DNA from 3 places in the Streptomyces sp. NRRL S-1813 genome. Region 3 is predicted to be linked to each of the others. Evidence: riboswitches for the same ligand, from Rfam matches in the RefSeq annotation. Region 3 holds a riboswitch; each other region holds the start of a gene.

Region 1 (2,258 bases), on a different contig from region 3:
CGATCTGCTCGATGACGGCCAGGACGGCCTTCTCCACGCCCTTGCCCAGGTAGCGGTTCGGGTCGCCGTCGCGGAGCTCGACGGCCTCGAAGGCGCCGGTGGAGGCGCCGGACGGGACGGCGGCACGGCCGGTGCTGCCGTCGTCGAGGCCGACCTCGACCTCGACCGTGGGATTACCTCGCGAGTCGAGAATTTCGCGGGCTACGACGACGTCGATCGACGGCACGTTGTCTCCTTCGTGGGTGTCAGGCGTTATGCGCATGAGCCTAACGGCCTCGGGCTCGTCCGCCTGCCCTTGGCCCGCTCTGTGGGATGGAAAGCCGCGCAAAGCTCCCCGAGGACCCAGCTCACGGGCGTTTGGGCACATTGTCGCTGAACGGGAACATGCGCCGAGCGGGAGCGGTCGGCGGCGTGCGGCCGCCCCGGCGTCGGTCCGGCCTCGGCCCGGGCTCCGTCCGGGCTCCGTCCGGGCTCCGTCCGGGCTCCGTCCGGGCTCCGTCCGGGCTCCGTCCGGGCAGAAGAAACCCCGCCCCGGCGCGCTCGGGGGAAGGGCGCGCCGGGGCGGGGCGGTCTCACGGGGGAAGGGGGCCCGCCGCTCGGGCCCGCCCGCGTCCCGGTGAGGGAGGGACTCAGACGTTGAGCTTCTGACCCGGGAAGATCAGGTTCGGGTTGCCGCCGATGACCGACTTGTTGGCCTTGTAGACCGACTTCCAGTCGCTGCCGTGGGCCTTGGCGATCTTGGCGAGGGTGTCGCCCGCCTTGACGGTGTAGTTGCCGTGGCCCATCGACTTGCGCTCGGTGGAGCGCGAGGCGTGCTGCTCGGGGGCGGCCGGGGCCTTCTTCGCCTCGGTCTTGCCCTGGTCCTGCTGGGGCGCGGACTTGGTCTGCGCGGAGCCGGAGGTGTCGACGTCGGCGGCCGGGCCACCGGCGGTCAGGTTGCCGGCACCGGCGCAGGACCAGGCACCCGGCCCCTGGATGGCGAGGAGCTTCTCGGCGGCGGCGATCTGCTGGGACTTGCTGGCCAGGTCGGCGCGCGCCGCGTACTGCGTGCCACCGGCGGCGGCCCAGCTGGAGTTGGAGAACTGGAGGCCACCGTAGTAGCCGTTACCGGTGTTGATCGACCAGTTGCCGCCGGACTCACACTGGGCGACCTTGTCCCAGGTGGCCACGGAGGCGGCAGAGGCGGAGGTGGCGCCCATCAGCGGGACGGCCACAGCAGCACCGGCGATGCCGGCGAGGGTGGCGACGCGGACGGCCTTGGACGGACGACGGTGCTTGCCCTTGATGATCAGCATGGTTCGTTCGTTTCCTCACCGACGCCTACGAGGTGAGCTGTCGGGTTCGGGCTGTGAGAAATCGCCCGGCCGCGTGCGCGTGGCGCACGTGGCTTCACCCCAAGCCGGTTGACCCGCTTTCACGGGTGGGGCCGGCACGTACCTTGGGTCCCCCGCTCCTGCCTTCGGCGCTTGCGCGTCAAGTGCCTCCGATCACCGGCAGGATTCGGCGTGTGATCAAAGGGCCCGCTTTGGCGAGCGGTCCTGACGTTAAGCAGTAACCGCCCTGGGGTTCAAACCCCATCATGTGAACCAAGTTGACCGTTTTTGATCACGGGTAGGTCACATATCCGCAGGTGAACCCCGGTTCGACGAGGTGGGACGAACCGGGGTTCACCGGAGCCAACGAGAGCCATGTCTCACTTTCCCCAAAAGCGGGCGAAGGCGGCGAACTACCCTGCCGCGTGCCCCAGATCGAGCAGTTGGCCCGGCTTGATCAGGTCCGCATCGGAGCCGATGACGCCCTCGTTGCCCTCGTAGAGCGCGGCCCAGCCACCGGGCAGCCGGTGGGCCTGGGCGATGGCTGACAGCGTGTCACCCGGCCGCACGGTGTAGTTGCCGTCGGCCGCCGGGCCCGTGCGGTGCGCGTCATCGCCCCGCGAGGCATGCCGGCCGCCGGCGGACCTGTCCTCGTCGTCACCCGCGCCGCCGCGGTGCTTGCCCTTGGAGGGCGTCTCCTGCGGGGTGCCGGTCGTGTCCGGACGGCTGCCCCCGTCGGACGGGTCGGCGGACTGCGACGGGTCGCCGTCCCGGTCGTCCGGCGTCGCCGGGTCGGACGGCGGCGGGTCGGACGGCTCCGGACTCGTGGACGCGTCGCCGGAGCGGCCGGAATCCGTGGCGTCGGGCGAGGGCGCCGGGTCGGACGGCTCGTCGCCGGGCTCGTCGCGCTGCTGCCCGGCGGAGTCCGGGTCGTCGTGCGTGCCG
Region 2 (2,258 bases), on a different contig from region 3:
ACCCCGGTCGTCCTCGTAGCGGTAGTGGTAGCGATAGCGGTCGGGGTACAGACACAGCCCCGCCGACGTGCCGACCTCCAGCAGCGCCAGCGGCTGCGGCAGGCGGGTGAGCAGCGGCAGCAGCGTGGCGCAGTGGGCCGGCTCGTCGGTCCGGGCGGAGCGCTGCATGATCACCGCGCGCACCTCGTCCCAGTGCCGGATGGTCCACTCGCGCCAGCGCCCGTACGCCATGTCACCGCGCGGGCCCAGCTCGGCGTGCGGGCCGTCGAGGTAGCGGACGGCGGCGAGCAGGAGGTCCGGCTGCTGTTTGTCGCCGGCCGGCAGCGATCCCGACAGCAGATCGCAGAGCTCCGGGTCGTGGCCGATCCGCGCGCTCAGCTCCTCATGCGCGGTGCACCGCCCCCGGGCCTGACGCCAGGAGAACTCCCGGTACCGCCCCGCCACTCCCCATGCGCCGGCGGCAGCGCTCTCGACGTTCCCGGTGTTCCCGACGTTGACGACCATGATCCGACGTTACTGCTCTCACGTTCCGTAATCGAGGGGCACCCCTCCGCATAACAACTGACGCACAATCAACGGGAGATCGTTTAGGGGTGGGCGGTCAACTCGCCCGGTTTGCGGCCATGCTGGCCGAAAAAGTCCATGCCAAACCTTGTGCGGAGACGACAGGGATTCACGGGAAGGCTTGGAATTCGGCTGCGATCTCTATTACTGTCCGATAACGCAGCGCGGTCGTCCCAGCCGTCGCAAGAGGCGGCACCGCGCGCCGACGCCGAATCCCGCACGCGCTTTTCACGCACCTCCAGCACCTCGAACTGCACCAAGGGAACCGGGGAACCACTTCCTTGGGGTGAATCGGACGCCCTCCGCCAGCGGGCGCCCGTAGGAGACCTTCCTGCTCCGAACCCGTCAGCTAACCCGGTAGGCGAGAAGGAAGGAAAGGAGAGCGCCCCCGTGGCGTCCAACAGGCCTGCCCCCGAGGGTCCGTCCGCCTACGACCTCGATGACCGAGGTGCCTTTCAAGGCCCCGGTGATGCGGACAACATGAACGACGGACCGTGGGAGGAATGGAATCCCACCGAGGACTCCATCCGCTCCGTCCGCGGCAAGCACCGGGTGGCCAAGCAGCGCGGCGGCGGACTCGCCCGCAGCAGCACGGTCCTGGGCGTCGGCGTCATCGCCGCGGTCGGCGCCGGCGGAATGGCCACGGCCGAGGGCCGCCCGGCGGTTCCGATCTCCATGCCGGACGTCGGCGGAATGGCCGACGACCTCGCCGACAAGCTCCCGGACGCCGAGTCCCTCCCCGGCGTCGGCGACCTCATATCGGACTCGGACTCGGGCACGGACTCCGCAGCGGCCGCGACCTCTGCGACGGACGGTGCGGTTCAGGACGTCTCCGGCCCCCTGACCCAGGCCTCCCGGACGGACTCGGGCACGGGCGCCGGCGAGGCCCTGCGCAGCCGCATCCTCGAGCAGGCCGACGCGCAGCAGGGCGCCGCCGAGCACGAGGCCCGTGAGGCCGCCGAACACGCCGCTTTCCAGAAGGCCGAGACCGAAGCCGCCACGCACCAGAAGTCGGCCGAAAAGGCCGCAGCAGCCAAGAAGGCGGCCGAGATGGAGGCCAAGCGCGAGGCCGAAGAAGCGGCCCGCCGGAAGGCGGAGGCCGCACGCCTCGCCAAGCTGGCGAAGAACTTCATCGCCCCGGTCTCCTCGTACACCCTCACCGCCGCCTTCGGCCAGGCCGGCGACCGCTGGGCCGCTGACCACACCGGACAGGACTTCGCCGCGCCGACCGGCACTCCCGTCAAGGCCGTGCACTCCGGCACCATCACCCAGGCCGGCTGGGCCGGCTCGTACGGCTACCGCATCGTCCTCACCCTCGACGACGGCACCGAACTCTGGTTCTGCCACCTGTCCTCGATGGTGAAGACCTCCGGCAAGATCAATACGGGCGATGTCATCGGCCGCGTCGGCGCCACCGGCAATGTCACCGGCCCGCACCTCCACCTGGAGGTGCGCCCCGACGCCGGCGACCCGATCGACCCCATGCCGTGGCTGCGCGATCACGGCATCAACGTGTGAGGTACGGCTTCAGGGCAGGCGTGACGCGCGGCCTCAAGGTGTGACGCGCGGCCTCAAGGTGTGACGCGCGGCCTCAAGGTGTGACGCGCGGCCTCAAGGTGTGACGCGTGGCCTCAAGGCGGGCGTGGCGCGCGGCCTCAACGTGTGGCGCGCGGCCTCAGGGCGTGACGCGTGGC
Region 3 (2,258 bases):
GTGGCCCGCGCAGGTCCTCGGCACGTACTGCCTGGGCGGTACCCTCACCTCCCGTCTGGACCGCGTCCTGCGGGAGGAGAAGGGCTACACCTACGGGGTGCGCGCCTTCGGCCAGGTGCTCCGCTCCACCGCCCCCACCTCCCCCGAGGGGGCCACGGGAGCCTCGCTGCTCGCCATCAGCGGCTCGGTGGACACCGCCTCCACCGTCCCGGCGCTGGAGGATCTGTGGAAGGTGCTGCGCACCCTCGCGGCAGAGGGGCTGACGGACGACGAGAGGGATGTCGCCGTACAGAACCTCGTCGGGGTGGCGCCGCTGAAGTACGAGACCGCGGCAGCCGTCGCGGGCACCCTCGCTGACCAGGTGGAACAGCACCTGCCGGACGACTTCCAGGCGCAGTTGTACGTCCGCCTCGCGGAGACCGGCACGGTCGAGGCGACGGCGGCGGCGGTCAACGCCTTCCCCATGGACCGGCTGGTGACGGTGCTGGTGGGCGATGCGGCGCAGATCGCCGAGCCCATCAAGGCGCTGGGCATCGGTGAGGTGACGGTCGTCAGCGGTTAGTCCCGCCATGTGACGGAAGGTCATATATCGACAAAGCGGCTCCCGTGGCGTTCGCGCCACGGGAGCCGCTGTATGTCCGGTTTATCGCGGCTGGTGCCACGGTTCTTGTGGCATCCCGCACAAAAAAGCGGTTCTGTTTGCCGATTGAAAGTTGCCCCGTTTAGCGTCGGTCCGGCTGTTCGTCACAAGTCCGCCACAACAGTGGCACCGGGCAGCCATCGCCGAGTCCCCGTACGGCGCGAGCCAGGGGAGCCGGGGACCCAGTGTCCCTTGGGGTGAATCGGACTCCTCTCCGGAGGAGCCCGTAGGAGACCTTCCTGCTCCGAACCCGTCAGCTAACCCGGTAGGCGAGAAGGAAGGAAAGGACAAGCCAGCCACATGGCGTTCATCCGTGCCACCGGGAAGCACCGTCGTGCGAACCGCCCCGCTCGAACGACCCGCAACATCGCCGGCATAGCCACCCTCGCGGCCGGCGGCGTTGTCGCCTCCGTGGCCTCGCCGGCGCTGGCGGCCACGGACGAGGCGCGCACCCACGACACCGGTCTCCAGCGGGCCGTCGTGCTGGGCGACGAGCTCGCCAACCATGTCGAGGCCCAGGCGGACGCGCAGCAGGCAGAGGCCGAGGCCGCCGCCGCGAAGGCCAAGGCAGAGGCCGTGGCCAAGAAGCAGGCCGAAGAAGCCAAGCAGCGCGTCGAGGCCGCCCGCAAGGCCAAGGAGCGCGCCGCCCGTGAGGCGGAGCGCAAGCGCCTCAACACCTTTGTCGCCCCCGTCGCGAACTCCTACGTCTCCACCTCGTACAAGGCCTCCAGCGGCCTGTGGTCCTCGGGCAGCCACACCGGTATCGACTTCCACGCCGCCTCCGGCACCAGCGTCCACGCGGTCGGCTCGGGCACCGTCGTCGAGGCCGGGTGGGGCGGTGCGTACGGCAACAACATCGTGATCAAGATGAACGACGGCACCTACACCCAGTACGGTCACCTGTCGTCGCTCGGCGTTTCGGTCGGCCAGCACGTCACCCCGGGCCAGCAGATCGGCCTCTCCGGCTCCACCGGCAACACCACCGGCCCGCACCTGCACTTCGAAGCCCGTACCGGCGCCGACTACGGCTCGGACATCGATCCGGTCGCCTACCTGCGCTCGCACGGCGTCAACGCCTGACCTCCCGCCCCGCCCGGCCGCGCGCCCCGCAGGGCCCGCGTTGCACCGCGTATCCGTCGGAAGCCCCGGCCACACGGCCGGGGCTTCGGCGTTATCCGGCGTGCGGTGTGCGGCGTGCGTGCACCGGATACGCCGGCGACCCGCGATACGCCGGCGACCCGCGGCTGCTGGCCAAAAAATATCCATGAATAACCGGAGTCCTTCGGAAAAGCCGTTCCCGTCGAATAGAGTCACGGAAAAGTCGCCGACCGGCGGCGTTTCCAGGGGATTACGGCGGAGGCACGGAAGATGCGAGGCCATATTTCCGCGCATGCGGTGTGCACGGCGATTCGCGACGACATTGTCTCCGGCGCGCTGGCGCCGGGGAGCCGGCTGATCGAGGAGATCCTGGCGGCCCGGTACGGCGTCTCCAGAGTGCCGGTCCGTGAAGCGCTGCGCACCTTGCAGTCCGAAGGGTTCGTCACCACCCGCCACCACGCAGGCGCCTGTGTCGCCGAGCCCACCGAGCAGGAGGCCGCCGATCTCCTCGCCGTCCGCG

What was found. A riboswitch is a leader RNA that binds a small molecule or an ion and turns the genes downstream of it on or off. The one in region 3 is predicted to bind cyclic di-AMP.
Region 1: it holds a riboswitch for cyclic di-AMP, as region 3 does, so the genes downstream of both, IF67_RS0113310 (transglycosylase family protein) here and IF67_RS0128590 (M23 family metallopeptidase) in region 3, are expected to answer to the same signal.
Region 2: it holds a riboswitch for cyclic di-AMP, as region 3 does, so the genes downstream of both, IF67_RS0125275 (M23 family metallopeptidase) here and IF67_RS0128590 (M23 family metallopeptidase) in region 3, are expected to answer to the same signal.

What each region holds. Positions count from the first base shown of each region.
Region 1 covers NZ_JOHB01000007.1:34,835-37,092, forward strand. Annotated here, with positions in the region: gene eno (phosphopyruvate hydratase) at 1-226, opposite strand, end outside; gene IF67_RS0113310 (transglycosylase family protein) at 630-1,295, opposite strand; cyclic di-AMP (ydaO/yuaA leader) riboswitch at 1,303-1,516, opposite strand; gene IF67_RS0113315 (transglycosylase family protein) at 1,727-2,258, opposite strand, start outside.
Region 2 covers NZ_JOHB01000020.1:125,646-127,903, forward strand. Annotated here, with positions in the region: gene IF67_RS0125270 (DUF2332 family protein) at 1-504, opposite strand, end outside; cyclic di-AMP (ydaO/yuaA leader) riboswitch at 788-943, shown strand; gene IF67_RS0125275 (M23 family metallopeptidase) at 955-2,082, shown strand.
Region 3 covers NZ_JOHB01000025.1:80,009-82,266, forward strand. Annotated here, with positions in the region: gene IF67_RS0128585 (M16 family metallopeptidase) at 1-562, shown strand, start outside; cyclic di-AMP (ydaO/yuaA leader) riboswitch at 772-927, shown strand; gene IF67_RS0128590 (M23 family metallopeptidase) at 941-1,720, shown strand; gene IF67_RS0128595 (GntR family transcriptional regulator) at 2,009-2,258, shown strand, end outside.